DNA from 3 places in the Bradyrhizobium sp. USDA3516 genome. Region 2 is predicted to be linked to each of the others. Evidence: predicted binding sites of a transcription regulator. Region 2 holds the regulator's gene; each other region holds the start of a gene.
The links. The regulator LexA, encoded in region 2, represses DNA repair genes until DNA is damaged. The targets are predictions, from matches to a motif close to TGTTCNNNNTGTGTTCNG.
Positions count from the first base shown of each region.

Region 1 (9,713 bases), on a different contig from region 2:
CTGCCGGACCTGCATGTCGTTGAGGCCTTTGCCCCAGCTGCCCCAGACGGTATCGGCGAGTGCGGCGGTGACGTCCTCGGTCAGGCCGAGCGCCTTGCCAACGTCGCGGATAGCGCTGCGCGGGCGATAATGGATGACGGTGGCGATGATCGCGGCGCGGTGTCGGCCGTAGCGGCGATAGACATATTGCATTACCTCCTCACGGCGCGAATGCTCGAAATCGACGTCGATGTCGGGCGGCTCCAGCCGCTCCTTGGAGATGAAGCGCTCGAACAAGAGGTCCACCTTGGTCGGGTCGACCGAGGTGATGCCGAGCACGTAGCACACGGCCGAGTTCGCCGCTGAGCCGCGGCCCTGGCACAAAATGTTCTGGCTGCGTGCGTAATGCACGATGTCGTGCACGGTGAGGAAGTAGTGCGCGTATTTCAGCTCGGCGATCAGCGCGAGCTCCTTGTTGAGCGTCGCGCGCAGCTTGTCCTCGATCTTGCCGCCGAAATATTTGTCGACGCCCGCCCAGGTCAGATCCTCCAGATGCCCTTGCGCAGTCTTGCCCGGCGGCACCGGCTCGTCGGGATATTGGTACTTGAGCTGATCGAGCGAGAACTCGATTACGTCCGCAAAGCGCATGGTCTGCGCGATCGCCTCGGGAAAATCGCGGAACAGCCGCGCCATTTCGCGCGGGGTCTTCAAGAAGCGCTCGGCATTGGCCTCTAACTTCCGCCCAATCGCCTCGATCGTGGTCTTTTCCCGGATGCAGGTCAGCACATCCTGAAGCGGACGGCGGCCGGGATCGTGATACAGCACCTCGTTGGTCGCGAGCAGCGGCACCTTGGCCTTTGCCGCGAGATCATCGAGCCGCGAGAGACGACGCCTGTCGTCGCCGCGATAGAGCAGGCTCGCCGCCAGCCACACGCCCTCGGCACGGCTCGCCTTCAGCTTTGCGAGGACATCCAGCGCCCGCGCCGGCTCGAAACGATGCGGCAGCGTCAACACCAGGAGTTGGCCTTCCGAGAATTCCAGGAGATCGGCGAGGGTGAGATGGCACTCGCCCTTCTCGATCCGCGTGATGTCGTCGCCGCGCTTGCCCCTTGTCAGGAGCTGGCACAGCCGGCCATAGGCCGCGCGATCACGCGGATAGACCAGGATGTCGGGCGTGCCGTCGCTGAAGACGATGCGCGCACCGATCAGCAGCTTAGGCTTGTGCAGCACTTTGTCATTGTCGAGCTCCTTGTAGGCCCGCACCACACCCGCGAGCGTGTTGTGATCGGCAATGCCGATCACCGGAATTCCTAAAGCGCTCGCCTGATGCACATAGGCGCGCGGATCCGAGCCGCCGCGCAGGAAAGAGAAATTGGTGGTGATGCCGATCTCGGCATAAGCGGGGCTGTTCATGCGAAAAGACCATGCACATACCAGCCGGGAGACGCCGGCTTGCCGTCACCATCGAACACCTCTCCCTCATAGAGACCGTCGCGAAAGATCCAGAAGCGCAGGCCTTCGGCATCCTCGATGCGGAAATAATCCCGTGTCAGCTGCTTGCCGTCCTGCCGCCACCATTCCATCGCGATGCGCTCGGGCCCTTCCACCCGCACCACCGCATGCAGCGCGCGCCGCCAGGTGAATTGATGCGGCGGGCCATCGGGCACGGTCGCGAACGGCACCTTGATCGGCTCCGGCTTGTCGAACAGCCGCAACGGACGCAGCGGCGGCTCGCTCGCGACGCGCGCCGGCCATTCGGCCTGCATGGCGGCAGCGAGATGATGCTGCGCCGATGCGGCCAGCACCGCGCTTTCGGGGATATGGGTATCCTGCGGCAGGTGCACGACGACACGCTTGCCGCCGATGCGCGCGGCGATGCGGTCGATCAGCGCGGCGAGCTCGTCATTGTCGTGGACATGGGCATCGAGATCGCGCTGCTCCTGCACCACGATCTCGGTGCGGCTGGCCGACAATCGCACCATGTCGAAGCCGAAGCCGGGATCGAGGGGATCGGCGAGTGCATCGAGCCGCTCGCGGAACAAGCGGTCGACCACGGCGCTTCGCGTTACCGGACGTCCGGTCTCGACCGTAATCATACGCACCACACCGTCGGTGCGGAAGAACGCCGCTTCAAGCCGCCGCGCGCCTTTGCCCTGCTTCTCCATGGACGCGATCAACGTGTCGGCCAGCCGCGACAGCGTCATCGCGATCATGGTGTCGGTCGCGATCGGCTCGGCAAAGCGTTTTTCCACGATATAGTCGGGCAGCGGTTTGCGCGGGCTGATCGGCGTATCGCCCTGCCCCAGCGCATGGGCGAGCAGCGTGGAGAAGCGCGCACCGAACCGCGCCGTGATCTCGGAGGCGCTGCGCGAGGCGACGTCGCCGATGGTCTTCAGCCCGGCGCGGCGCAGGCCGGTGGTGATGGCTTCACCCGCGCCGAGCGCGGAGACCGGAAACGACCTGATCGCTTCCGCCTCGCCGCCATCGGCCACGATGGAGCCGGCTACCTGCCGCGTCAGCGTGCGGGCGCAGATCGAGGTGCCCGCGATCGCCGCGCTGACGGCAAAGCCTTGGCGGCCCAATGCGCGGACCAATGTCCGCAACAATGTGGCCTCGCCGCCGAACAGATGCGCACAGCCGGTGATATCCAGGAACAGCCCGTGCGGCGGATCGAGCGCCACCAGCGGCGTGAAGCGGTCGCACCAATCGGCGATATCGCTGAGCGTCTTCGCATCGGCCACGGTATCGGCGTCGAACACACGCAAGTCCGGGCACATCGCCCGCGCATTGGCGAGCGGCTGGCCGATATACAGGCCGAGGCGCTCGGCGGCCTCGTCCAGCGCATGGATCACCAGCGCATTGTTGTCCTTGATGACGACGATATCGGGCTCAGGATTGGTTTTACCCAGCCCGGCGCTGCCAACGAACCGCTGGATCCTGTCGATGGGCAGGCGCGGCAGCCACAGGCTGAGGATACGTCGAGGGTTCACTGAACTGGCACTCATCACAATTCCATTCCATGATCCACCGGCCGCATGGGCCATGACGATTGCGCAAGAGCTCGGCATCGAACACCGGCGCGCCCCAGGCATTCCACACCGAGCCCGGCGGCGAATGCGCCGCACGCAGCATCCACCTGGTCTCCGCGGTCGAGGGCAGCGGCTGCGCGGCCATCCGCAGCAAGAGGCCGGTGACGCCCGAGCCTTGCGCGGCCAGCGTCAGCTTGCGGCTTGCTACCGGATCGAACTGCCTGGTCTCGCCCCAGAGCTCGAGCACGACGGCGCCGAGCGCATCGCAGGCAAGCGCGTCGGCCGAGGTGCGCAGCGCGCTCTCGACATTGGCGGCGCGCACCATCACCACACGGCGCGGATCGAGGCCGAGCTCGGATAGCCCGCTCATCGACAGCGCGCCGGTTTCGCGCTCCGAAAAATCCTGCCGCACCCACAATAGCGGCCGGCGTGCGCTCACGCGTCCCGCAAGGCCCATGACAAAGCCCGTCGCGGCCGCGCCCTGACGCCCTTCGCAAAACACCTCGTGGATCGCCGCGCGCGCGAGCCCGCCCTTCAGCGCGGCGTCGGCCGCGCCATGGCCGAGCGCGATGCGATCGTGCGGATGCACGACTTCCGCCGTCTCGATGCGCTCGATCTGGCTACGCAAGGTCGCAAGCGCGCTCATACGTGCGCCGCTCATGCTCGCCGCTCCTCAGAGGTGATTGCCGATGGCTCTCAAAAAGAGAACCAGCAGCTGGCTCATTTGTTCATGATATGTTCTAATATAAAGCTAACGGCGCCGACAGAGTCAATCGAATTGGCGCATCCAAAGATTCATGAGCGGAATCAAAGAGATCAAACATGGACGTACAACGCAAGCTGGAGATTCTGGCGGACGCCGCCAAATACGACGCATCCTGCGCCTCCAGCGGCACCGAGAAGCGGGATTCCAGCGACGGCAAGGGCATGGGCTCGACCGCGCCGGGCATGGGCATCTGCCATTCCTACGCGCCGGACGGACGCTGCATCTCGCTGCTCAAGGTGCTGCTGACCAACGCCTGCAATTACGATTGCCTCTATTGCGTCAACCGCGCCTCCTCGAACGTAGCCCGCGCCCGCTTCACCATCGACGAAGTGGTCAAGCTCACGCTCGACTTCTACCGGCGCAACTATATCGAGGGCCTGTTTCTCTCCTCCGGCATCATCCGCAGCCCCGACTACACCATGGAGCAAGTGGTGAGCGTCGCGCGAAAGCTGCGCGAGGAGCATCATTTCCGCGGCTACATCCATTTGAAGACCATTCCCGAGGCCGACGACGCGCTGATCGTGGAGGCCGGCAAATATGCCGACCGTCTTTCGATCAACATCGAGATGCCTGAGGAGACCAGTCTGCAGCAATTCGCGCCGGAGAAGGACGTGCGCGCGATCCGCCGCACCATGGGCCGGCTGCGGCTCAAGCTGGACGAGGCCGAGGAGAACCGCACAACGCAAACAAAGGCCAAGCCGCAGCGCTTTGCGCCGGCCGGCCAGAGCACGCAGATGATCGTCGGCGCAGATAGCGCCTCCGATCACACCATTCTCCACACCAGCGCCAATCTCTACGGCGCCTACCGCCTGCGGCGCGTCTATTACTCCGCGTTCAGCCCGATCCCTGATGCCAGCCGCGCCCTGCCCCTGCGGGCGCCGCCGCTGCTGCGCGAGCACCGGCTCTACCAGGCCGACTGGCTGATGCGGTTCTACGGCTTCGACGTCGGCGAGATCGTCGACGACAGTGCGATGCTGCCGCTCGACATCGATCCCAAGCTGGCCTGGGCGCTGCGCCACCGCGACCGCTTCCCGCTCGACGTCAACCGCGCCAGCCGCGAGGAGCTTTTGCGCGTGCCGGGCTTCGGCACCAGGACGGTCGAACGCATCCTCGCGACGCGGCGCACCACCACGATCCGCCTCGCCGATCTCGCGCGGCTGCATGTGCCCCGCAACAAGGCGCTGCCGTTCATCGTCCTCAGCGATCACCGTCCCTCACCGCATCGTCTCGATGCAGCCGGGCTGATCGAACGGTTCAAGCCCAAGGCAACGCAACTGGGATTTGGCTTCTGATGCAGTACATCATGCTCGACACCGAAACCGACTTCGACGGCTGGCGCAAGGCCGCGCGCAGCCTCGTGCTCCATCACGTGCCGCCCGGCGACGTCACCTGGACCGTACAGGGCCGCGAAGCCGAGCTGTTCGCACCGTCCTTGCCGTCTCCGATCCTCGAGGTGAACGACGGTACCTTCAACGTACCAGGCAAATTCGTCGAGCTCGCCAAGGCGGCGATCCTGCATCGCGATGACGAACGCTTTGCGATCCTCTTTCGCCTGCTGTTCCGGCTGAAGGACAATCACGATCTCCTCGAGGTTGCGACCGACCCCGATGTCGCGCTTGTCACGGCCATGGCGAAAGCGGTCTATCGCGACGAGCACAAGATGCATGCCTTCGTGCGCTTCCGCGAGATCGGCCGGGAACGCCAGGCGCACTACGTCGCCTGGTTCGAGCCGGAGCATCACGTCGTCGAGCTCGCCGCGCCGTTCTTCGCCAAGCGCTTCGCCGACATGCCCTGGTCGATCCTGACGCCGGACCTCTGCGCGCATTGGGACGGCCATGCGCTCTCCTTCACGCCGGGCGTCAGCAAGAGCGAGGCGCCGGGCGAAGACCGGCTGGAGGAAACCTGGCGGCGCTACTATGCCAGCATCTTCAATCCGGCCCGGCTCAAGGTGAAGGCGATGCAGGCCGAGATGCCGAAGAAATATTGGAGGAACCTGCCCGAGGCTTCGATCATTAAGCCCTTGATCGAGGACGCCGAGCGCATGACCGGCGCCATGATCGCCAATGCCGCAACCGATCCGCACAAGCCTCAGAAGCGGCCGGAGGCTCCGATGAAACGCAAGCCAGCTGCCGACGATCTCGAAGCGCTCCGCGAGGAGGCCGCGCATTGCCGCGCCTGCCATCTCTACAAGGACGCGACACAGACCGTGTTCGGCGAAGGGCCTGAGAATGCCAACATCATGCTGGTCGGCGAGCAGCCCGGCGACAAGGAAGACCTCGCCGGCCATCCCTTCGTCGGCCCGGCCGGGCAAATGCTCGATCGCGCGCTGGAGGAGGCCGGCGTCGACCGCAAGAAGGTCTATGTCACCAACGCGGTGAAGCATTTCAAATTCGTGCCGCGCGGAAAGATCCGCCTGCACCAGAAGCCGAACACACCCGAGATCCGGGCGTGCCGGCAGTGGTATGAGCGGGAAGTTTCGACAATCCAGCCGGAACTCATCGTGGCGATGGGCGCCACCGCCGCACAAAGCGTGTTCGGCAAGATCACTCCCATCGGCAAGAACCGCGGCCGGTTGATCGATCTTCCCGACGGGCGCAAAGCGCTCGTGACGGTGCATCCGTCCTATCTGCTGCGGCTGCCGGATCCCGAAGCCAAGGTGCTGGAGTATCGACGCTTTGTCGATGATCTGAAGATCGCTGCCGGCCTGCAGAAGAAGGCCGCACGGGCCGCCTGAGCACTGGCAGGACATCGACATACTGGCAGGCAAGGCGCTTTCGCGCCTTGGTTGTCATGCAGCCTTCAAATCCATCGCGGACAATGCCCTCGACCGAAAGTTAAGGGGCGTCCCGACATGACAGACGTTGCATTCGACCGCGCAGTAGCAGATCCCGCACCGATCCAGCCGGCCTCACGGCCGAATCTCGACAAGGGCTTCAACCCGCTGACGATGATCCTGTTCTTCGGCGTGCTCGCCGGGGGCCTGCTGTTCGTCGCCTACAGCATCTATGTCGACGTCAATGCCACCGGCGCGCGGGTGACGACCTATCTGCCCTACATCCTCCTCTTCATCGCGCTCCTGATCGCGCTCGGCTTCGAATTCGTCAACGGCTTCCATGACACCGCCAATGCGGTGGCGACGGTGATCTACACCCATTCGCTGCCGGCCGAGGTCGCGGTGATGTGGTCGGGCTTCTTCAACTTCCTCGGCGTGCTCTTGTCCTCCGGCGCGGTCGCCTTCGGCATCGTCTCGCTACTGCCGGTCGAACTGATCCTCCAGGTGGGTTCCAGCGCCGGCTTCGCCATGGTGTTCGCGCTGTTGATCGCCGCGATTCTGTGGAACCTCGGCACCTGGTTCTTCGGCCTGCCCGCCTCTTCCTCGCACACGCTGATCGGATCGATCATCGGCGTCGGCGTCGCCAACGCCGTCATGCGCGGCCGCGACGGCACCTCGGGCGTGGACTGGACCAAGGCGACCGAGATCGGCTACGCGCTGCTGCTGTCGCCCCTGTTCGGCTTCATCTGTGCCGCCACGCTGTTGCTCCTGCTCAAGTTCATCGTGCGCAACCCGGCGCTCTATTCCGCGCCGGAAGGCAACAAGCCGCCGCCGCTGTGGATCCGTGGCATCTTGATCGCGACCTGCACCGGCGTCAGCTTCGCACACGGCTCGAACGACGGCCAGAAGGGCATGGGCCTGATCATGCTGATCCTGATCGGCACCGTGCCGACGGCCTATGCGCTCAACCGCGCGCTGCCGGAATCGCAGGTCGTCCAGTTCCAGAAGACCTCCGATGCCGCCGCCAAGGTGATCTCGGCCAAGGGCGCCGGCCACAGCATCATCGGCGATCCCCGCCCCGCCGTGACGCAGTACATCACGCTGCGCCACATCAACGAGGGCACCTATCCCTCGCTCGCCGTGCTGGTGAAGGAGGTCGGTGATCAGGTCGCCAAATACGGCACGCTGAACAAGCTGCCTGCGGAAGCCGTCGGCAACACCCGCAACGACATGTACATGACCTCGGAAGCGATCCGCTTCCTGATGAAGGATAAGGAGAACGATCTCAACAAAGAGGAGATCGCAGTCCTGAACGCCTACAAGGGATCGCTCGACGCCGCCACCAAGTTCATCCCCAACTGGGTGAAGATCGCGGTCGCGATCGCACTCGGCCTCGGCACCATGATCGGCTGGAGGCGCATCGTCATCACGGTCGGCGAGAAGATCGGCAAGAGCCATCTCACCTACGCGCAAGGGGCGTCCGCGGAGCTCGTCGCCGCCGGCACGATCGGCGCCGCCGACGTGTTCGGCCTGCCGGTCTCAACCACGCATGTGCTGTCGTCTGGCGTCGCCGGCACCATGGCGGCGAACGGTTCGGGTCTGCAATGGTCGACGATCCGCAACCTGCTGATGGCCTGGGTGCTGACGCTGCCCTGCGCAATCATGCTGTCGGCCACGCTCTACGTGATCTTCTCGCAGATGTTCTGAAGGTGCTGCTTTCTCCCCCTCCCGTTCTTACGGGGCCGCGACCAGCTTCGCTCGCGCTGAGAGGGTTAGGGTGAGGGGCTGCTTCGGCGATCACGGTGAGAGGGGCACTCGCCGAGAGTCCCCTCACCCGGAATCCGCGCGACGCGCGCATTCCGACCTCTCCCCGCAAGCGGGGCGAGGTAAGTGAAGCACCGCCCTTACGACGCCGCGAGCTGCTCCTCGACCAGCTTCACCCAATAGGACGTGCCGTAGACGATCGCCTCGTCGTTGAAATTGTAGGCGGGGTGATGCAGGCCGGCGCTGTCGCCGTTGCCGCAGAAGATGAAGGCGCCGGGCCGCGCTTCGAGCATGTAGGCGAAATCCTCGCCGCCCATCAGCGGCGCCATGTCGTGGACATGGGCCTCGCCCGCAACCTGCGTGGCGATGCGCCGTGCCACTTCGGTCTCCGCCGCATGATTGTTCACGACCGGATAATTGCGCTTGTAGTGCAAGTCGATCTTGGCGCCGGTGATCTGCGCCACGCCCGCCACGACCTCATGCACGCGCTTCTCGACCAGCTTGCGCACGTCAGGCGACAGCGTGCGGATGGTGCCTCTCAGCGTCGCGGTCTGCGGGATGACGTTGCGGGCGTTGCCGGCGTGGAATTCGCAAATCGATACGACCGCCGATTCCAGGGGATCGACGCTGCGCGAGACGATCGACTGCAGGGCCGTGATCACCTGCGCGCCGACCAGCACGGAATCGACGCATTTGTGCGGCCGCGCGGCATGGCCGCCGACGCCCTCGATCATGATGTCGACCTCGTCGGTCGCCGCCATGATGGGGCCCGGCCGGATCGCGAACGAGCCGACCGGGATGCCCGGGCCGTTGTGCATGCCGTAGACCTGCTCGATGCCGAAGCGTTCCATCAGGCCGTCCTTGACCATGGCCGCGCCGCCGGCGCCGCCCTCCTCGGCGGGCTGGAAGATCACCACGGCATCGCCGGCGAAATTACGCGTCTCGGCGAGGTAGCGGGCCGCCCCGAGCAGCATCGCGGTATGGCCGTCATGGCCGCAGGCGTGCATCTTGCCGGGGATCTTGGAGGCGTAAGGCAGATTGGTCTGCTCCTCGACCGGCAGCGCGTCCATGTCGGCACGCATGCCGATCACCTTGAGCCCTTCGCCGGCGGGCTTGTTGCCCTTGATCACGCCGACGACGCCGGTCTGGCCGAGACCGGTCACGACTTCGTCGCAGCCGAACTCGCGCAACCGGTCCGCAACGAATGCTGCGGTGCGGTGGACATCGTACAGCAGCTCGGGATGCTGATGGATGTCCCGCCGCCAGGCCTGGATATCGGGTTGAAGGTCGGCGACGCGGTTCACGATGGGCATGGAAGGTCTCGAGCTGTTGGAAATGCAAGGTCTGTCTACCATGCAAGCGTCGGTCCACCCAACCGCCGGCAATCGGGGCCTAGCCCTGT
Region 1 covers NZ_JBYGYN010000001.1:1,118,178-1,127,890, forward strand. Annotated here, with positions in the region: gene AC24YW_RS05355 (error-prone DNA polymerase) at 1-1,392, opposite strand, end outside; gene AC24YW_RS05360 (Y-family DNA polymerase) at 1,389-2,984, opposite strand; gene AC24YW_RS05365 (ImuA family protein) at 2,881-3,669, opposite strand; gene AC24YW_RS05370 (putative DNA modification/repair radical SAM protein) at 3,831-5,066, shown strand; gene AC24YW_RS05375 (UdgX family uracil-DNA binding protein) at 5,066-6,508, shown strand; gene AC24YW_RS05380 (inorganic phosphate transporter) at 6,626-8,254, shown strand; gene AC24YW_RS05385 (M20 aminoacylase family protein) at 8,452-9,624, opposite strand.
Region 1: a site for LexA is predicted at 3,734-3,751, ahead of AC24YW_RS05365 (ImuA family protein). Genes of this name have one in related genera too.

Region 2 (9,713 bases):
GATCCTCACTGAGGCGCGGGTCGAGGCGTCCGTCGCGGAGAGCAATGCGACCGAGCCGATGCAGTTCGAGCGCCAGGGCTATTTCGTGCGCGACAAGGACTCGACGCCCGGCAAGCCGGTGTTCTCGCGCACCATCGGCCTGCGCGACACGTTCGCGAAAGAAGTCGCGAAGGGCTGAGGCAAAGCGCATGAGCGACGAGGCCGACACCATCGTTTCCGCCATCATCGCGAAATGGTGCGCCGGCTTCTCTGTACTCGATGCGGCCGCGCTGTCCTCGCTCTATGCGAGGAACGCGTTCTTCTTCGGCTCCAACCCGAAGCTCTATCGCGGCCGGAAGGGCGTTGCCGACTATTTCAACGGCCTGCCGCGCTGGCGCAGACCGAGCGCGACCTTCTCCGACGTCAACGCCGCGCAGGCAGGTCCTGATCTGATCAACATGGCCGCGACCATCACGTTCGATCTCGCCGGCGAGCGGGACGATCTCGTCGTCAAGATGAGCTGGGTCATCATCCGCGAGGACGGCGACTGGAAGATCGTCAATCACCACGCCTCGTCGCAGGCGCCGCTGATCTGATGGCGCTTTTGTCATTCCGTAATGGCCCGAAGGGCCAAGCCCGGAATCCATAACTCCAGTTCGTGGTTATGGATTCTCAGATGCGCAAATTGCGCATCATAGCTCGCGCCAAGTGGCGCGCCCCAAAATGACGGAAGGATACGAACCGAAGCTCTCTCCGAGCGTTGAGGTGGCTCCAAACAAGGATTCCGCCATGCAGAACATCGCAGAGCATATGGAAGTGATCGGCGCCGACGGCGTCCACATCGGCACGGTCGATCGCGTCGAAGGCAACCGTATCAAGCTGACCAAGAAGGACAGCGGCGTGGGCAGCCACAAGGGCCATCATCATTTTATCGACAAGGGCCTCGTTGCCGATGTCGAAGGCAACAAGGTGCGGCTGTCCGCCAAGGCGGACGTTGCCGTGACCATGGAAGAGGAAAAGTAGACCGCTCCATCGCTCGTTCCCGATCTGTACCGCTATTCGCGCAGCCGCACGGTCCGGTAGCCTCCGCAACCGTCGCGTATCGTAAGGTGCAGGGGAATGGTGGAGCCGGGGCGGCCAGGACGCTCCCAGGGAGTTGCGGGGACGTGGCCGGTCGGCCGCGCTACCCCGACCGGCGGCTTTGCGCCGACGGGCCTTGGCATCTGGCCGGCCATCGTCGAAACGGTGCGCCAATGGGCGCGTGCCGAGGCCGGGCCTGGCCGGTTGTTGCCGTGGGTGCCGGTCGCCTTCGGCGGCGGCATTGCGCTTTATTTCTCCGCCGATCATGAGCCGGTGCTGTCTGTGGTTGCCGCGACGGCCGTCGCGCTGATGCTCGGTGCGGTGCTATTGCGGCGGAGCCGGCTGTTTGCGCCTGCCATCATGCTCGCGGCGCTCGCCGCCGGCTTTGCGATGGCGACCTGGAAGACGGCGCGCATCGCTCATCCCGTGCTGGCCAAGCCGCTCTATTCGGTGTCGCTGTCGGGCTTCGTCGAAGCGCGCGACATCCGTGAGCGTACCGATCGCTTCGTGCTGCGCGTCAGCGCGATGGAGGCGCAGCGCAGCGAGGTCAAGCTCGAGCGCGTTCGCCTCTCGGTTCGCAAGGGCACGGCGCCGGAGGTCGGCAGCTTCGTGCAATTGAAGGCGCGGCTGATGCCGCCGATCTCGCCGGTGCGCCCCGGCAGCTATGATTTCTCGCGCGACATGTTCTTCCAGGGCATCGGCGCCTCCGGCTTCGTGATGGGCGCGATCACGGCGTCCACGCCGCCGGGTGCCGGCGGCCTGCGGCTGCGCTATGCCGCCTTCATGCAAGACCTGCGCGATGCGATCGATGCGCGCATCCGCGCTACCCTCGAAGGCGACAACCGGGCGATCGCAACGGCGCTGCTCACGGGGCGGCGCGATGCGATCACCGCGCCCGTGAACGATGCCATGTTCGTCTCGGGCCTCGGCCATGTGCTGTCGATCTCCGGCTATCACATGGCGGTCGTCGCCGGCGTCGTCTTCTTCGCGGTGCGCGCGCTGCTGGCCCTGATCCCGGGGCTGGCGGCCGGCTTTGCCATCAAGAAATGGTCGGCGGCCGCGGCGCTGGTGGCGGCCGCGTTCTACCTGTTGCTGTCGGGCGCGGAGGTCGCGACGCAAAGATCGTTCTTCATGACGGCGGTGGTGCTGATCGCCGTGATGGTCGACCGCCGCGCCATCACCTTCCGCACGCTGGCGGTGGCGGCGCTGATCGTGCTCGCGGTCGCGCCGGAGGCATTGGTGCATCCGAGCTTCCAAATGTCGTTTGCGGCAACGCTTGGGCTGGTGGCCCTGGTACAGATCGGCATGCCGAACCTGCTCGCCTCGCCCGATCATTCCGCGACGGCGCGGATCGCGCTGTGGGGCGGCCGCGAGATCGCGATGCTGTTCCTGGCCTCGCTGATCGCGGGGCTCGCGACCACGCCATACGCCGCCTTCCACTTCCATCGCGTGACCCCATACGGCGTGCTCGCCAACCTCGGCGCCATGCCGGTGGTCTCGGCGCTTGTGATGCCGGCCGGGCTGCTCGGACTGCTCGCGGCGCCCTTCGGGCTCGACGGCGTGTTCTGGTGGTTGATGGGAATCGGCATCGAGTGGATGGTCCTGGTCGCGCGCTGGGTGGCGGCCCTGCCGGGCGCGGTCGGCCGCATTCCTGCCTTCGGGATCGCGCCGCTGGTCGCGGCGAGCCTCGGGCTCATTGTTATGGGCCTGTTGCGCACGCCCTTGCGCTGGTCCGGCGCCCTCGTGCTGCTGGCAGCGATCCTCTGGGGACTGTCGGTGCGGCAGCCCGACATCCTGATTGCCGGGGATGGTGCGAGCGTCGCGGTCCGGGGCGGGGATGGGCGCCTGCATGTGATCCGCGCCGGCAAGGACAGCTTCCTGCTGAAAGAGTGGTTGGCTGCCGATGCCGATCCGCGCGATGCCGGCAACGCCTCATTGGCGAGCGGGGTGTCGTGCGACGAGTCCGGCTGCGTGGCGCCGCTCGCGGACGGACGGCTCATCGCGCTAGCGACGCGCATCGACGCGCTGGCCGATGATTGCAGCCGCGCCGCGCTGGTGGTGACGGCGCGGCCGGCGCCGTCCGATTGCGCGGCGATGGTGGTCGATCGGGCCCGTCTTGCCAGTCAGGGCGCACTGGCTCTGACGCGCAGCGGAGAGGGGTTTTCGGTGCAGGTGGTGAGGGCGAGGGGAGCAAGCCGTCCCTGGCTGCCGGCCGGCGCCGGCGAGGGGGATTTCGACGGCAGCCTCGTGCCGAAGGCGGCCGTACCCCGCAACCGGGACGCAACGCCATCGGAGGCCGACTTGCAGGCCGACGATTGACGCGGATCACAAATACCAGGCCAGCACCGCGTCAAGCCTTCCGTTGCCGATGACCGGCAGGGCCACCATTCGGCTCAGCCCGGCTGCGCGGGCTTCGGAGCCGGCGATCGAGCCGTCACTGGTGAGATCGTCGTTGAGCGCGGGCATGCCGACGGCCCAGGCGCCGCCGATGCTGCCTTCCCCCTTGGCGATGGACTGCGCCGCATAGCGTGCGGCGAGGTCGGTCTGCGCGCTGCAATCGCCGGCGCGAAAGACCAGCGCCGAACGGGCCTCGTTCGGGACCCAGATCTCGAAGCGTCGCGCAATCGGCGTTGCCTGCGCGGAGAGGAATGTCAGAACCCAGGTCTGGTCGGTGCCGGTTCGGTAGGGCACGCCGACGCCGAGATTGATCCCGACCTTGGCGGCGTCCTCCCAGCGCAGGAAGCTCTTGGCGTCGTGCAGGTCCTTGATGATCAGCGGCAGGCCCGCCTTCCAGGTGCGTCCGGGCAGGCCGAAGCCGCGCGGAAATCTGGTGTGGCGGGAGTTGAATTCGAACATGTCCGCCGTGCCGTAATAGCCATCGACGAGCCCCATCTCGTGCGAGAGATCAGGATCGTTGTGCCAGAGCTCGATCGCGCCGACATGCGCCTCGTCGTCGCCGCAGAACAGCACCAGCACGGCTTGCAGGAATTCGCCCGCGAACACCGGCACCGCCACGCCGCAGGTGAGGCCGGCCGCAGCGGCCTGATCGGTCCGCTTGAAATAGGAGTTGGCGAATTTCGTGAGGATGACGGGGTGACCACAGGCCCAGGCCTTGCCTGGAAGTCCCTCGTCGTATCCGAAGTGCAGCTCTTCGCTGACGGCCTTGAACGCGGACAGCCCTTCACCGTAGAGGCCGCCGCCGAATTCCAGCCGCATGCGCGTCCGGTCGGGTATCCAGAGTTCAACGACGCGAATAAAGGTCTTCATCGAGCGTGTCCGCCGCCTCGAACCACGACAGCATCGGTCATTTGGCTGCGGAGCGGACGTTCAAAATTCAGGCAGGACGGCCCAAACTTCGTGCGGCGACGGGCTTACCGATCGAATGTCCTGAAACACAAACCCACCGGGCTCGCCGGCCTCGGCCGGCGACGGCAATTTCAATCCCGGGCTCGGCCTTTCGGCCGATGGGCGTCAGCCGATCGGCAGGCGCGTGATCGTGGGCCGCGTGTCGGCGATGATCTGCGGCTTGTGCTCGCGCTCGGGGGCTGGCTGCGTCACCGGCAATTGCAGCACGGTCGCGCGCTGGCCTTCGACGAGCTGCGTCACCAGCACGTACTTGCCGTCGGGGAATTCGATCGCGTCATGATGGCGATCGGGAATGTGCGGGTCGATCTTGCCGAACTTGCCGACGCGGGAGTTCACGGTGCGCGTCCAGATCCAGCGGTTGTCGTAGCGGACGTTGTCGGCGAAAGCGAGCTCCGTCCCCGGCAGCAGACAGACCGCGACGGAGAGATCGGCTTCGGAAGCGAAACCGCGCGTCGAGGTGCCGCGGAAGGTTGTCGTGACGATCGTCTCGCCGACCTCGGCGGGGCGCGTCGCGACGGCATGCAGGCTGTAGTCACACATCGGGTGCTCCTCATGCTGGAATAGCGACCCGCGTCTCTTTCGAGGCGCAGGCCTCTATCAGAGTGGAAGCCTGCAACGCTCTGCTCGGTTATGGGCAAATCTGCGGCTCGCGTCCGCAGCGCGCGATCACATTATCTTTCCCGGATTCAATAGGAACAAACCTCGCGTCCTTGCATTCGGCCGGAGCTATCGGCACGGCCGGCACGACTCTGCCGGCGAAGCAGAAATGGCTGCGGGCCTGCATGGGCGGATGTCGCGCGGCGGATGTCGCGCGGGAAGAGGGCCGGACAGTCGGCGCAGAACCAGAGAAACCGTCCGGCCGGAGCGAACAAGCATCCGCTCCGATGCTGGATCGACGATGCCGATCGAAGCGCGCGAGGCGCTTGAGACTTCCCGTATCAGTACTTCCGGTAAAGCCCGATCAGCTTGCCCTGTATCTTCACGCGGTTCGGCGGAAGAATGCGGACCTCGTAGGCGGCATTGGCGGGCTCGAGCGCGATCGAGGCGCCGCGGCGGCGGAAGCGCTTGAGCGTGGCCTCCTCGTCGTCGATCAATGCCACCACGATGTCGCCGGTATTGGCAGTCTCGTTGCGCTGGATCAGCGCCATGTCGCCGTCGAGGATGCCGGCCTCGACCATCGAATCGCCGCGCACTTCGAGCGCGTAGTGCTCGCCCGAGCCGAGCATGTCCGGCGGTACGCTGATGGTGTGGCTGCGGGTCTGCAGCGCCTCGATCGGCGTGCCGGCGGCGATGCGGCCCATCACGGGCACCGCGACCGGACGCTCGCCCTCGTCCGCGGGCGGGCTGGAGCTCGCGCGCACCTTGCCGAGATTGCCCTCGATGACGCTCGGGGTGAAGCCGCGGCGATTGCCGGCGGCGGCCTGGAGCTCGGGCAGCTTGATCACCTCGATGGCACGGGCACGGTTGGGCAGGCGGCGAATGAAGCCGCGCTCCTCGAGCGCAGTGATCAGGCGATGGATGCCTGATTTCGAGCGCAGGTCGAGCGCATCCTTCATCTCGTCGAAGGACGGCGGCACGCCGCTTTCCTTCAGACGCTCGCTGATGAACCGCAGAAGCTCGTATTGTTTGCGCGTCAACATCTCGACCAAAGTCCCCCGGTTGATGTCGTTCGATTCCGACACGATGAAGTCGGCACTAGGCCGCTACATCCTCGAAACAAATCATGAACGGACACTATATGTTCGATATGTGTTCCGCAACTGCTTAATTTACGGTGAACGCGGCCAAGCTCGCGGAATGCGTGTGGCTCGCAGCTCAGGCCGGGAGCCGCAGCACCTCGCAAGGCGTGCCGGCCTCGGCCTTGGGGGCGAACGGAGCCCGCACGAGAAGTACCTGTGCCGCAGCGAGATTCGCAAGCAGGGAGGAGTCCTGATGGCTGACGGGAAGGGCGACGCGCGTGCCGTCGTCGCGCACCTCCAGCCGCGCACGCAGATAGTCCTCGCGCTGGTCGTTGGCGGCGACATCGCGGCCCAGCACGGCGCGCTCGCGCTGATGATGAATCGCTGAACGGCCCGCGAGAGCGCGAATCAAGGGCACCATGAACAGGAAGGCGCAGACATATGACGACACGGGATTGCCGGGCAGGCCGATCACGCGCATCGGGCCGAGCCTCCCGTGCATCATCGGCTTGCCGGGCCGGATCGCGATCTTCCAGAACGCCATCGCGATGCCTTCGCCCTTGAGCGCCTGCTGGACCAGATCGTGGTCACCGACCGAGGCGCCGCCGGTCGTGATCAGGATGTCGGCGCCGCCCTCGCGCGCGCGGCGGATGCCGGCGGAGGTCGCCTCCAGCGTATCGGCGGCAATTCCGAGGTCGATGGTCTCGGCGCCCTCGCTGCGGGCGAGCGCGTGCAGGGCATAGCCGTTGGAATAGACGATCTGGCCGGGACCAGGCGCGGTGCCCGGCATCACGAGCTCGTCGCCGGTGGCGAGGATCGCGACCCTCGGGCGGCGGACGACGGCGAGATGTGGATGGTTCATTCCGGCGGCGAGGGCGAGATCGCGCTCGGTGAGACGGATTCCCTTGCGCAGCAGCACGTCGCCTTCACGGAAGTCGATGCCTGCAGCGCGGATGTGCCGGCCGAAAATGGCGGCTTCCTTGATCGTGACATGCTTGCCGTCGGCAGCCGTGTCCTCCTGGATCACGACGGCATCGGCGCCGTCGGGAACGACGCCGCCGGTGAAGATCCGCACGGCTTCGCCGGGGCCGACGCGTCCCGCGAACGGCCGACCCGCCGCCACCTCGCCGACGACGGTCAGCCTGGAATCGATCGTCGCGTCGGCCGCGCGCACGGCATAGCCGTCCATCGCCGACATCGCCTCCGGTGGCTGCGTCCGCCGCGCCGCGATGTCGCCGGCGAGCACACGATGATAGGCCTCGTCGAGCGAAACCTTCTCTTCAGCCAGCGGCTCTGCGCCGGCCAGCACCGCGGCGAGCGCGTCAGAAACCGGCATCAGGGCCACGGGCGAACTCCTGCTGAGCACATCAGTCAATGGGCGGCGAGAGTTCTAGCCGAGTGCAGCCGTGAGGCAAAGCAGCACGGGGGATGATCTATCCTGCGTGATCGCGGGGTGGAGGAGGTCAGCTCAACTCCGCCGCGGCATGATGAGAAAGGCGAGATAGACCGGAACTAGGATCGCCATGGCCAGGACGACAATGACGAGCGCCACGGCCAGCATCGGTCAACGCTCCGTCGGATCGCCGGGACTGAAATCCGCGACGTCGGGCGGCTTGGGACCCTGATCCTTGTCGGGCAGCGGATCGGCCTGGGATTTCAGGTCGGCGGCCTTGCTGATCAGCTTGGCGGAGAGGTCAGAATCGGAGGTGGTTCTGGCGAATTCGAGCAGGAGAGAAGCCTGCTTGGTGAGATAGGTCTTGCCCAGCACGTCGATCAGTCCAATGTAGAAGTCCCCAACGGACTCATGAGTCCGAAAGGTGGTATTCCGTTCCCGGAACTCTGTATAAAAATGCACAAAGGGAGCGGGTTCCACATTTTCGGCAAATTTTGTTCCGGGAGTGATCGCGCTCCGGGCTGTCCGCGGCTCAGATGCCCAGCGCCTTCAATGCGTTCCCGACATCGAGCGGCGAGGTGACATGCACGGCGGTCAAGCCGCGCGCCCGTGCTCCCTCGATGTTCTCGGCGAGGTCATCGAAGAATACGATGCGCTCGGCCGGCACGCCGATCGCCGCGACGACATGGTCGAAGGCCTCGGCATCCGGCTTGCGCAGGCCGATGCTGGAGGACAGATAGAGCTCGCGGAAATGGCCGAGCAGATCGGCATATTCCTTTGAGAAATAGTCGACGTGCGGCCGATTGGTGTTGGAGAAGGCGTAGAGCGGCATCTGCTTCGCCGCGCGCGGCAGCAGCTCGGCGATATCAGGCATCTCGCCGGCGAAGATCGCGTTCCAGCCTTCCAGGAATTGCGCATCCGAGATGCCGATCCCGAGCGAGGACCGCAGCGAGGCGAAATAGTCCGCATCGCTGATCTTGCCCATCTCGTGCAACCGGTAGGCCTCGTCACGCACATAGCGCGCGATGATGGCCTCGGGCTGGCAGCCGGCATGTCCCGCCCAGCAGGCGATCGCCTTGGAAAAGTCGATGTCGAGCACCACGCGCCCGAGGTCGAACAGCAGCGCATCCGCGCTGCCGGGAGAGAGCGATGTCATTGCGTCCTTTTCACGTCAGTGTGGCGCGTCAGTAACGATAGGGCTCGTGATCGAACAGCGGGAACGCGCTGAACACGCTGGGCGCGTTGGTGGCGGTCGCCGGATGTAGGCAGGATTTGTCGATCTCGGCGAATGAGGTGGCGCCCAGAAGGCCGAGGCAGCGCAGCACCTCGTCTTCGAGCAACTCCAGCATCCGCGCGACGCCGGCTTCGCCGGCTGCCGCCAGCGCCCAGCATTGCAGCCGGCCGATGCCGACGAGGTCGGCGCCCGCCGCGATCGCCTTGACGATGTCGGTGCCGCGGCAAAAGCCGCCGTCGACCATGATCTTGGCGCGGCCCTTCACGGCGTCGACGATCTCCGGCAGCACGTGCATGGCGCCGCGGCCGTGGTCGAGCTGGCGTCCGCCATGGTTGGAGACGTAGATCCACTCGACGCCGTGATCGAGCGCGATCTGCGCATCCTCGGCGGTGGCGATGCCCTTGAGGATCAGCGGAATTTTGAAGCTGTCCTTGATCATCTTCACGGTCCGCCACTCCAGGCCCTTCTGGAAATCGCCGCCAGTGGCGCGCAGGCGGCTCTCGCGAACGTAGCGCTTGGCGATGTCACGTTCACGACGGCTGTAATGGGCGGTGTCGACGGTCAGGCAGAAGGCGGCGTAAGCGTTCTTCTCGGCCCGGCTGACGACGTCGGCGACGAAGGTATCGTCGCCGCGGACATAGAGCTGATAGAGACGCAAGGCATCGGGGGCAGCCTCGGCGGTCGCCTCGAGGCCGGGCTCGGACACCGAGCTCAGCATGTGCGCCGCGCCGAACCTGCCTGCAGCGCGCGCGACGCTCGCCGCGCCATCCGGATCGAAGATCTCGAGTGCGCCGACGGGAGCCAGCACCACCGGCAGGCGCAGCTTGCGGCCGAACTGCTCGACGCTGCCATCGACCCTGCGCACGTCGCGCAGCACGCGTGGGCGGAAGGCGATCTCGTCGAGCGCCATGCGGTTGCGCCGCATCGTGGTCTCGGTCTCGGCGGCGCCGACGATGTAGTCCCAGGCATTCTGGTTGAGGTT
Region 2 covers NZ_JBYGYN010000006.1:276,477-286,189, forward strand. Annotated here, with positions in the region: gene AC24YW_RS20725 (glutamine--tRNA ligase/YqeY domain fusion protein) at 1-178, shown strand, start outside; gene AC24YW_RS20730 (nuclear transport factor 2 family protein) at 189-575, shown strand; gene AC24YW_RS20735 (DUF2171 domain-containing protein) at 769-1,002, shown strand; gene AC24YW_RS20740 (ComEC/Rec2 family competence protein) at 1,099-3,378, shown strand; gene AC24YW_RS20745 (GAF domain-containing protein) at 3,385-4,326, opposite strand; gene AC24YW_RS20750 (hypothetical protein) at 4,531-4,965, opposite strand; gene lexA (transcriptional repressor LexA) at 5,364-6,065, opposite strand; gene AC24YW_RS20760 (molybdopterin molybdotransferase MoeA) at 6,241-7,449, opposite strand; gene AC24YW_RS20765 (hypothetical protein) at 7,669-7,872, opposite strand; gene AC24YW_RS20770 (HAD family hydrolase) at 8,030-8,653, opposite strand; gene AC24YW_RS20775 (alpha-hydroxy acid oxidase) at 8,682-9,713, opposite strand, start outside.

Region 3 (9,713 bases), on a different contig from region 2:
CGGCGCGGATCTTCTCGACCATCTCGCGCGTCGCCCGGATCGCGGCAGCGTCGCGATCCTCGAGCCCGCGCGGCAGGCGCGCCTTCAGTTTCTGGGGTTTTTTGGGTTTCTCGGCCATGCGCGGCGTTTACCAGCCAGCGCGGGAGGCGGCAACTGCCCTACGGCTGCTCCATTCGCGCCCGGAGCGCGTCGGCGTCGGCCTTCGGCATGGATTTCAGCGTCGGCTTGATGGTCTCGCCGCCGACGATCTTGCCGTTGCGCATGAACATCCAATCCGAGATGTCGGCCTCGGTGAACTTGACCGGATCGCCTGCGTGCTTGCCCGGGATGTCGCGCGGCTCGTTGGCGAAGAGGCCGGAATAAGCGCCGTCCGGCAGCTTCTTCACCTCACCGATCCAGATATGCTCGCCGCCCTTGCGGGTCGGGAAGCGTACCTTCAAAGCGTGCCCGGTCTCCGTCGGCTTCGCCGATTCATAGGAGGCCCAGAAGGTCGGCAGCGAGCCGCGGGCGCGAGCGATCGCGGTGTTCATCTCGGGGTCGGTGGTGCGGACGTCGACGATGGGCGAGCGGTCCTGCGCTGCGACCTCGTGGGTCGGACCGGTGGTCAGGATGCCGAAGGCGCAGACGCCGGTGACGGCGGCGAGAACGACCCATTTCATGGGTTGGGAGAGTTTCATTGCCATGATCGCGATGTCCGGGATGCTTGTTGTGTCCTGGCTTTGTCGCATGTCGGCAGCAGCGCGTTCAGTGCGCAACAGTCCACAAACGTTTTGCTTTTTACCCTCCCCTGGAGGGGGAGGGTCGGCTCGCATCTGAGCGTAGCGAAGATGAGAGACGGGGTGGGGTGACGGTCTCTCCACATCGAACACTGCCCGAGTGGAGAGATCACCCCACCCCGCTCGCGCTACGCGCGATCGACCCTCCCCCTCCAGGGGAGGGTGAAGAATCTCAAAACACCTTGCGGATCCAGTTGTGAGGATCGTTGGTGCGACCGTACTGGATGTCGACGAGCTGCTTGCGCAGGCCCATGGCGACCGGGCCGGCGACGCCGCCCGAGATCTCGAAGTCGCCGCTGACCGAGCGCACCTTGCCAATCGGCGAGATCACCGCGGCGGTGCCACAGGCGAACGCTTCCTTCAGCCTGCCTGAGGCCGCGTCCTTGCGCCACTGCTCGAGCGTATAGGGTTCTTCGCGCACCGTCTTGCCCGCGTCGCGGGCGAGCGTGATGATGGAGTCGCGGGTGATGCCGGGCAGGATGGTGCCGAGCGGCGGCGTCGACAGCGAGCCGTCGTCGAACACGAAGAACACGTTCATGCCGCCGAGCTCCTCGATGTAGCGGCGCTCGACCGCGTCGAGGAAGACGACCTGGTCGCAGCCATGCTGGATCGCCTCGGCCTGGGCGCGCAGGCTCGCGGCATAATTGCCGCCGCATTTGACGGCGCCGGTGCCGCCGATCGCGGCGCGCGTGTAGTTCTCCGACACCCAGATCGAGACCGGCGCGGGCCCGCCCTTGAAATAGGAGCCGACAGGCGATGCGATCACCGCAAACATGTATTCGGACGACGGCTTGACGCCGAGGAAGGTCTCGCTCGCGATCATGAACGGCCGCAGGTAAAGGCTGCCCTCGCCGCCCGGCATCCAGGCGCGGTCGATGCGCACGACCTGCTCGACCGCCTCGATGAAGACGTCTTCGGGCAGCTGCGCCATCGCCATGCGATCGGCCGAGTCCTTGAAGCGGCGCGCATTGGCGTCGGGACGGAACAGGTTCACCCCGCCATCGTCACGCTTGTAGGCCTTCAGGCCTTCGAAGATCTCCTGGGCGTAGTGCAGGACCGCGCCGGCGGGATCGAGCTGGAAGTTGGCGCGCGCCTCGATCTTCGCCTCGTACCAGCCGCCCTTGGCCTGGCTGTAGCGGACGATGGCCATGTGATCGGTGAAGACCCGCCCGAAGCCGGGATCCACCAGCTTGGCGACACGGTCCTTCTCGGGCGTCGGATTGGATGCGGGCTGGATGTCGAATGTCATGCTCATGTCCTTGCCTCCCGCTGCCGGTGGCGGCGCTGTTTCTCGCGCCCGCCTGCCCTTTCAGGGCCCGGCTGGCTTGATTGGTTTTCTGGCCGGACCGCCGCCAGCCATGTTACGGCCGGTTTCCGCAGCCAGCATGTCGGGCAGGACATGCTTTTGCGGAAGGCGGAAGTCCAGTATGTTTTGCCGAAATGCCGCTCGACAATCGCACGGTAGATCTACTTCGGCCGTCGCCGCCTGTCCGGCTCTCTCCGGCCGTCCTGCTACGATGCCGCCCGGCGCGAAACGATCTAAAATTTCGTGCGGGTCAATCGTTTTGTAACATTGAACCCAAGATACGTCAATATGCCTGACATAAATTTCGCGACTCCTTCTCAAGACGCTGCCGCGCCCCGGCCGGCGGCAGGCGATGGAGGCAATTTGCGCTGGGATATCATCGAGCTGCTGTTCTTCGCCTATCGCGATTTCGTCGGCGATCCCGACCAGGAGCTGGAGGCGTTCGGCTTCGGCCGGGCCCACCACCGGGTCATGCATTTCGTCTACCGCTATCCCGGGCTCAAGGTCGCCGATCTGCTCGACGTCCTGCGCATCACCAAGCAATCGCTCGGCCGGGTGCTGAAGCAGCTCCTGGACGAGGGCTATATCGTGCAGAAGACCGGCGACAATGATCGCCGCCAGCGCCTGCTCTATGCGACGCCGAAGGGCGAGGCGCTGGTGCAGAAGCTCGCCGGACTGCAGACCACGCGGATCACCAGGGCGCTCGCGGAGATGGGGCCGCAGGACGCCGAGACGGTCAAGCGCTTCCTGCGCGCGATGATCGACCGCGACGATCCGGACAAGGTGCTGGAGACGATCTTCGCTTCCGTCAAACAAGACGCCAAGGAGTGACCGTGCCGCTCGCAGCTACGCTCGCGCGCCCGACGGTGCAACCGGCCGACGATGCCCCGCATCTCCTGCTGGTCGACGACGACCGCCGCATCCGCGACCTGCTCTCGCGCTTTCTTGCAAGTGAAGGCTACCGCGTCACCACCGCGGCGAGCGCCGGCGACGCGCGTTCGAAGCTGATGGGCCTGCATTTCGATCTCCTGATCCTCGACGTCATGATGCCCGGCGAGACCGGCTTCGACCTTGCCCGCTTCATCCGCACCTCGTCGTCGGTGCCGATCGTGATGCTGACGGCGCGCCACGAGGCGGAAGCCCGCATCGAGGGCCTGCAGATCGGCGCCGACGATTACGTCGCAAAGCCGTTCGAGCCGCGCGAGCTGGCGCTGCGCATCAACAACATCCTCAAGCGCGCCGCGCCGCCGCCGCAGGCGACGACGATCGAGAAGATCGCCTTCGGCCCCTATGTCTACCATCTCGAGCGTGGCGAGCTGCGTCAGGGCGAGGAGGTCATCCACCTCACCGACCGCGAGCGCGAGATGCTGCGGATTCTCGCGGAGACGCCGGGCGAGACCGTGCCGCGCAGCGCGCTGACCGGCAATGGCAGCGTCAACGAGCGCGCCGTCGACGTGCAGATCAACCGCCTCCGGCGCAAGATCGAGACCGATCCCGCCAATCCGCTGTTCCTGCAGGCGGTGCGCGGCATCGGTTACCGCCTGGTGGCCTCGCCTTAGACCGTAGTGAAGCGCGCCCGATGAGCACGATCGACACCGGCCTGACGCTTCTGAAGAGCGCAGCCGGCCGCGTCTCGGCCGCCAACGGCTGGATGGGCAACGCGTTCAAGGGCTGGATGCCGACCGGCCTCTACGCCCGCGCCCTGCTCATCATGATCGTGCCGATGGTGATCCTGCAATCGGTCGTCGCCTTCGTGTTCATGGAGCGGCACTGGAACACGGTGACGCGCCGCCTGTCGGCCGCAGTGGTGCAGGACATCGCCGCACTCATCGACGTCTACAAGGGCTATCCCCAGGACAAGGACCGCAACGAGATCCGCCGCATCGCGCAGCAGCGGCTCGGCCTCGTGGTCGATTTCCTGCCTGCTGGCGACATGCCGCCGCCTGGACCAAAGCCGTTCTTCTCGCTGCTCGACCAGACGCTGTCGGTGCAGCTCGGCCGCCAGATCGGCCGCTCGTTCTGGATCGACACCGTCGGGCGCTCCAATCTGGTCGAGATCCGCATCCAACTCGACGATGCCGTGATGCGCGTGTTCGCGCAGCGCAGCGCCGCCTATGCCTCGAACTCGGAGATCTTTCTGTTCTGGATGGTCGGCACGTCCTCGATCCTCTTGATCGTCGCGGTGCTGTTCCTGCGCAATCAGATCAAGCCGATCCTGCGCCTTGCCGATGCCGCCGAGAGTTTCGGCAAGGGCCGCGAGGCGCCGAATTTCCGGCCCCGCGGCGCGCGCGAGGTGCGGCGCGCCGCGGTCGCCTTCCTGGAGATGAAGTCGCGCATCGAGCGCACCATGGAGCAGCGCACCGCGATGCTCGCCGGCGTCAGCCACGATCTGCGCACCATCCTGACCCGCTTCAAGCTCGAGCTGGCGCTGATCGGCGACAGCCCCGAGCTCGAAGGCATGCGCAAGGACGTCGACGAGATGTCGATGATGCTGGAGGATTACCTTGCGTTCGCCCGCGGCGATTCCGGCGAGCAGTCGCAGCCGACCGACATGGCGCAGGCGCTCGAGGAGCTGCGCAGCGATGCCGAGCGCCACGGCCATACCGCGACCGTCGCGTTCAACGGCCTGCCCGTGGTGACGGTGAAGCCGGCCTCGTTCAAGCGCTGCCTCGCCAACCTCGTCACCAACGCAGCGCGCTACGGCAAGAACATCGCCATCACCGGCCAGCGCGATCACCGTTATTTGACCGTCACCGTCGACGACGACGGCCCGGGCATTCCCGCCCACTTGCGCGAAGAGGTGTTCAAGCCGTTCCTGCGGCTGGACAACGCCCGCAACCAGGACGAAGGCGGCACCGGCCTGGGGCTCGCCATCGCCCGCGACATCGCCCGCTCGCACGGCGGCGACATCACGCTCGGTGACAGCCCGATGGGGGGATTGAGGGCGAGCGTGAGGATACCGGTATAGATGAATGCGGCGCGGCAATCCTGCGGAGTTGAAGAATGAGTGGCACGGATGGATTCGTCGCTAAGTTCGTCTCACCATTCGATGAGAGCGCAGTCATCATCGAGGATGATGGCAAGGTGGCCTACGCCTACATGCTCGATCGAAACCGGAAGATCTGTAGCGACGTCTGGCTCTACAATCGCTGCCCAACCCCGATTGAGCCTGAGTGGCACGACCCGGCGAACCTGCCGTTCGCCAATGCGGCGTCGTTCGTCAACGAAAGCTCTCGCTTCGCCCCTCCCGGCTCGACCCACGAATTCGCCGTCACGTGGGATGGAGCCGGCGGCCCTGTCGCCGCCAAAATCCTGCTGCGCGATGACTATTTCGCGAGATTGGAAGCCGGGAGTCAGCCGGGCTGGTCAGCCTTGGCTGCCAAGGACGGTCCGCTGGCGCAGGTGTTAAAATAGCACCCCACCTATTTCGGCAGCAGCGCCTTCAGCTTGTCCATGTCGCGCGTGTTCATCTTGAAGCCGCCGGGCATGACGATGTCGCCGGGCTTCTGATCCGGCTTGCAGGCCCCCAGCCACTTGGCTTGCAGCGTCGTGGTGCTGTCGCGCCCCGCCGCGCCGGCAACGCCGCCTTTTGCGTGTGAAGTGGTCTTCACCGTGTAGGCCGAGTTGAAATCGCCGGTGATCTCGGCATGCGAGGTCGTGCTGACGCCGGCGACGCTGCACTCGGAATCGCTGACATAGCCGGTCGCGGTCTTCTTGATCTCCTGCTTGGCGCAGATCTGCTTGGCCATCGGGGAGACGTTGTTGCTCATCTCCTTGTCGACGGTCTCGTCGGTGCAGTGCTGCATGGTCATTTCGGGCACGGGCGAGCCTGATGTGACCAGCTTCATCTCCCAAAGACCGGCCTTGCGCAGCGGCAGTTCGTCGGCGCCGGCGCTGCCTGCCGACAAGGCGAGGCAAAGCATCGAGCCGAGCAAAGCGGGTTTGCGCGTCATGAGAGAAGCTCCCGGCTGAGAGAGGTGCGGCCTTGCGACAACGCCTCAGTACAGCGTGCGGATCGGCCGGTCGGCGGCGCCATAGGGCACCCAGCGGCAGGAGAACGAGATATAGCCGCCCTCATAGCCCTGCACGCCCAGGAATTTCGCGACCTTGCCGTAGCGGGCGCAATGATCGACCGCGACCTGACGCGCATCGACTTGTGCCGCCATCGAATAGGCGATGATGCCGCCGGTGTCATTGCCCTTGAACGGCGGCACGAAATCGGCGTGCGCCGACTGGCTCGCCATCAGACCCGAGACAACCAGGCTGGCGAGAAAACCCGCGGCCGCAATGATTCGCATTACCGTCACTCCAATTGGCTGGCGGCAGTTTACGGTGCCGGGACCGGCGTGAAAAGAACCGAACCCCTGTTGGCCGCGACATCCTGGTCAAGTCCTGGCGAAGTGTTGCCGCGCTGCACTTGACCTCCCCCAACCTTCGCGGCACCGTCCGACCTTCGCAAGACCTGAACTGTCCGGATTGACCATGCCCGCCCCCTTCCCGAAATCGCTCCGCTTTGCCGCCATGCTCGGCCTCATGTTCGGGGCACTCTCGCTTGGCGAGGCAAAAGCTGCCAATCCGCTGGAGCTGAATTTCTGGCTGAGCGGGCCGCGCTATGACGGCGCCGTCGCCCCTTGCGACTGGGCTCTGCCGAGGATCGTGCACGAGTTCGCCGAGAAGGAGTCCACGTTCTGGAATTCCTCGTTGCAGATCACCGGCTTCTCCGCCGTTCGCGAGACCGCGTTCCGGCCCTGGCAGTCCGACAACATTCCGCGCCGCTATTGCAGCGGCGAGGCCATGCTCAATGACGGCAAGGCGCGCAAGGTGCATTTCTCGATCATCGAGGATGGCGGCTTTGCCGCCTACGGCAATGGCGTCGAATGGTGCGTCGTCGGGGTGGATCGCAACTGGGCCTACAATCCGGCCTGCCGCGCCGCCAGGCCCTGATTCCCACCAGCGGCTGATTCGGGCTGATCAGCCAGCCCGATGACTGCCACCGCAATTTTGTTCTTGAAATGTTCCCATCCCCTGCTAGGCTGTGTATGCACAGTCTAGTTGAAGGGCGTCGCCATGTTTCACTTCAGATTGCGTTCGTTGTCCCGTTTGATGATCTCGCTCACTCTCGCTGCGGGGTTGGCCAGCCTGGCCGGCGGTGCGAAGGCGCAGGACAGGCGGCAGAACGCACCCGGCGAGTTCGATTTCTACGTGCTGGCGCTGTCATGGTCGCCCTCGTTCTGCGAGGAAGCCGCCGAACGGGGCGGCCGGTCCCAGATGCAATGCGGCGGACGGCCCTACGCCTTCGTGGTGCATGGGCTGTGGCCGCAATACGAGAACGGCTTTCCGGAGTATTGCCAGCGCCCGGCGCCGCGGCTGAACCGCAACATCGTCTCCTCGATGCTCGATTTGATGCCGGCGCCGGGCCTGATCTTCAACGAGTGGGACAAGCACGGCACCTGCTCCGGGCTGGAGGGCCGCGGCTATTTCGAGATGATCCGCAAGGCGCGTGCCGCGATCAAGATTCCGGCCGAATATCTCGATCTGTCGCAGGCCAAGACCGTCGCGCCGGCGGAGGTCGAGGAGGCCTTCATCAAGGCCAATCCAGGTCTCAGCAGTGCCGCCGTCTCGGTCACCTGCAACCGGACACGGCTGTCCGAGGTCCGCATCTGCCTCAGCAAGGACCTGCAATTCCGCGCCTGCGACGAGATCGAGCGCCGCGCCTGCCGCCGCGACCAGGTGACCATGCCGCCGATCCGGGGCGGGTAGGCCAAGATATCGTTCCCCGGACGCAGTGCAATGCGCCGCGACGCGGCGTAGTGCACTGCTGATCCGGGGCCCATCACGCAAGAAGAGCTGGGTCCCGGCTCAGCGGCGCAGCGTTACACGCTGCACCGCGTCCGGGACGCGTGATCGTCGCTCTTTGCTCAAGCCTTCACGTGGCGTAGTGCTCTTGCCATGAACTACCGCCACGCCTTCCACGCCGGCAGCTTCGCCGATGTCATCAAGCACATCGTGCTGGCGCGCATCCTCACTTACCTGCAGGACAAGCCGGCAGCGTTCCGCGTCATCGACACCCATGCCGGCGCCGGCCTCTACGATCTCGACAGCGACGAGGCGCGCCGGGGCGGCGAATGGCTGACCGGCATCGCGCGGCTGCTGCAGTCCCGTCTGTCGAACGAGAGCGCGGCGCTGACGAAGCCTTATCTCGACATCGTCCGCGCCTTCAATCCGAAGGCGGAGCTCAAGGTCTATCCGGGTTCGCCGTTGATCGCGCGCGGCCTGCTCAGGCCGCAGGACCGGCTCGTCGCCTGCGAGCTCGAGCCGAAGGCCCGGAAAGCGCTGATCGATGCGCTGCGCCGCGACGAGCAGGCCCGCGTGGTCGATCTTGACGGCTGGGTGGCGCTGCCGGCCTTCGTGCCGCCGAAGGAGCGGCGTGGCCTCGTGCTGATCGATCCGCCCTTCGAGGCAAAGGACGAGTTCGAGCGGCTGGGCGAAGCCTTCTCGGCGGCGTTCGCGAAATGGCCGACCGGTATCTACGTAATCTGGTATCCCGCCAAGAACCGGCGCGCCACCGACACGCTGGCGCAAACCGTGGCGCGGCTCGCAGCTGCAGCAAAGCCGCCTGGAAAATGCCTGCGCCTCGAATTCAGCGTCGCGCCGCAAGCCGACAGCGCCGCCCTCACCTCCACCGGACTCCTGATCGTCAACCCGCCCTACACGCTGCACGGCGAGCTCAAGACCATTCTGCCGGAGCTGGAAATACCGCTCGGCCAGGGCGGGGCTGCCAGATTCCGACTGGAGGTGCCCAAGCCTTGACGCCAAGGCCTTGACGCCAAGCCGTAATGCCAAGCCGTAACACTCCGGCATTCTTGGGAAAAATATGCAGGACCGGTAGTCAATCTGCAAAGAACCGTATTATGCTATTTCCGTGACTGGCTTTACGTTCCGCTTCCGCGAATGGTTGCGGCGGAGTGAAGGCCCTAAGAAAGATCCCGCCGGACCAATAGGTCCGTCCAAGGATGGCCAGCTCCCGGGCTCCGTAAGGCCCGGTCATGTCGCGACGTGAGTCTGCGTCGCGACGGAGGAGCAATGAGGGGGAGTTTCCCGATGGCCATGACGGGAACGGTCAAGTTCTTCAACGGCGAGCGCGGCTACGGCTTCATCAAGCCTGACGACGGCGGTCGCGATGTCTTCGTTCACATCACCGCTGTGGAGCGGGCGGGACTGAAGGACCTTGCCGAAGGACAGCGTATTACTTTCGAAGTCGAACCGGACAAGAAGGGGAAGGGACCGAAGGCGGTCAATCTGGTGATCCTCTCCTAGCGCGCCTGGCGCAAAAAAATCCCGGCCGCGAGCGGCCGGGAGGCTGGTCCGGTATTTTCTTCTTTGGATGTCAGAAGCGGTAATTCACGCCTGCGCGCACAACGTTGGCGCTATAGCCGTTTGACACGCCCGTAATTGCGAACTGGCTGGTCGACAGATCGATGTAGAGATATTCGAGCTTGGCGCTCCAGTTCGGCGCGAGGCCGACTTCCGCACCGGCGCCGATGGTCCAGCCGGCACTGGTGTGCGACTCCGACCAGCCGAAGGTCTGCGCCCGCAGCTCGCCGAAGGCGAGACCGGCGGTGCCGTAGAAC
Region 3 covers NZ_JBYGYN010000003.1:234,306-244,018, forward strand. Annotated here, with positions in the region: gene hisS (histidine--tRNA ligase) at 1-118, opposite strand, end outside; gene AC24YW_RS11300 (YegJ family protein) at 159-683, opposite strand; gene AC24YW_RS11305 (branched-chain amino acid aminotransferase) at 949-2,031, opposite strand; gene AC24YW_RS11310 (MarR family winged helix-turn-helix transcriptional regulator) at 2,371-2,913, shown strand; gene AC24YW_RS11315 (response regulator) at 2,910-3,641, shown strand; gene AC24YW_RS11320 (ATP-binding protein) at 3,662-5,050, shown strand; gene AC24YW_RS11325 (hypothetical protein) at 5,086-5,496, shown strand; gene AC24YW_RS11330 (DUF3617 domain-containing protein) at 5,505-6,035, opposite strand; gene AC24YW_RS11335 (hypothetical protein) at 6,081-6,380, opposite strand; gene AC24YW_RS11340 (hypothetical protein) at 6,565-7,026, shown strand; gene AC24YW_RS11345 (ribonuclease T2 family protein) at 7,150-7,842, shown strand; gene AC24YW_RS11350 (23S rRNA (adenine(2030)-N(6))-methyltransferase RlmJ) at 8,032-8,892, shown strand; gene AC24YW_RS11355 (cold-shock protein) at 9,184-9,399, shown strand; gene AC24YW_RS11360 (outer membrane protein) at 9,470-9,713, opposite strand, start outside.
Region 3: a site for LexA is predicted at 7,085-7,102, ahead of AC24YW_RS11345 (ribonuclease T2 family protein). Genes of this name have one in related genera too.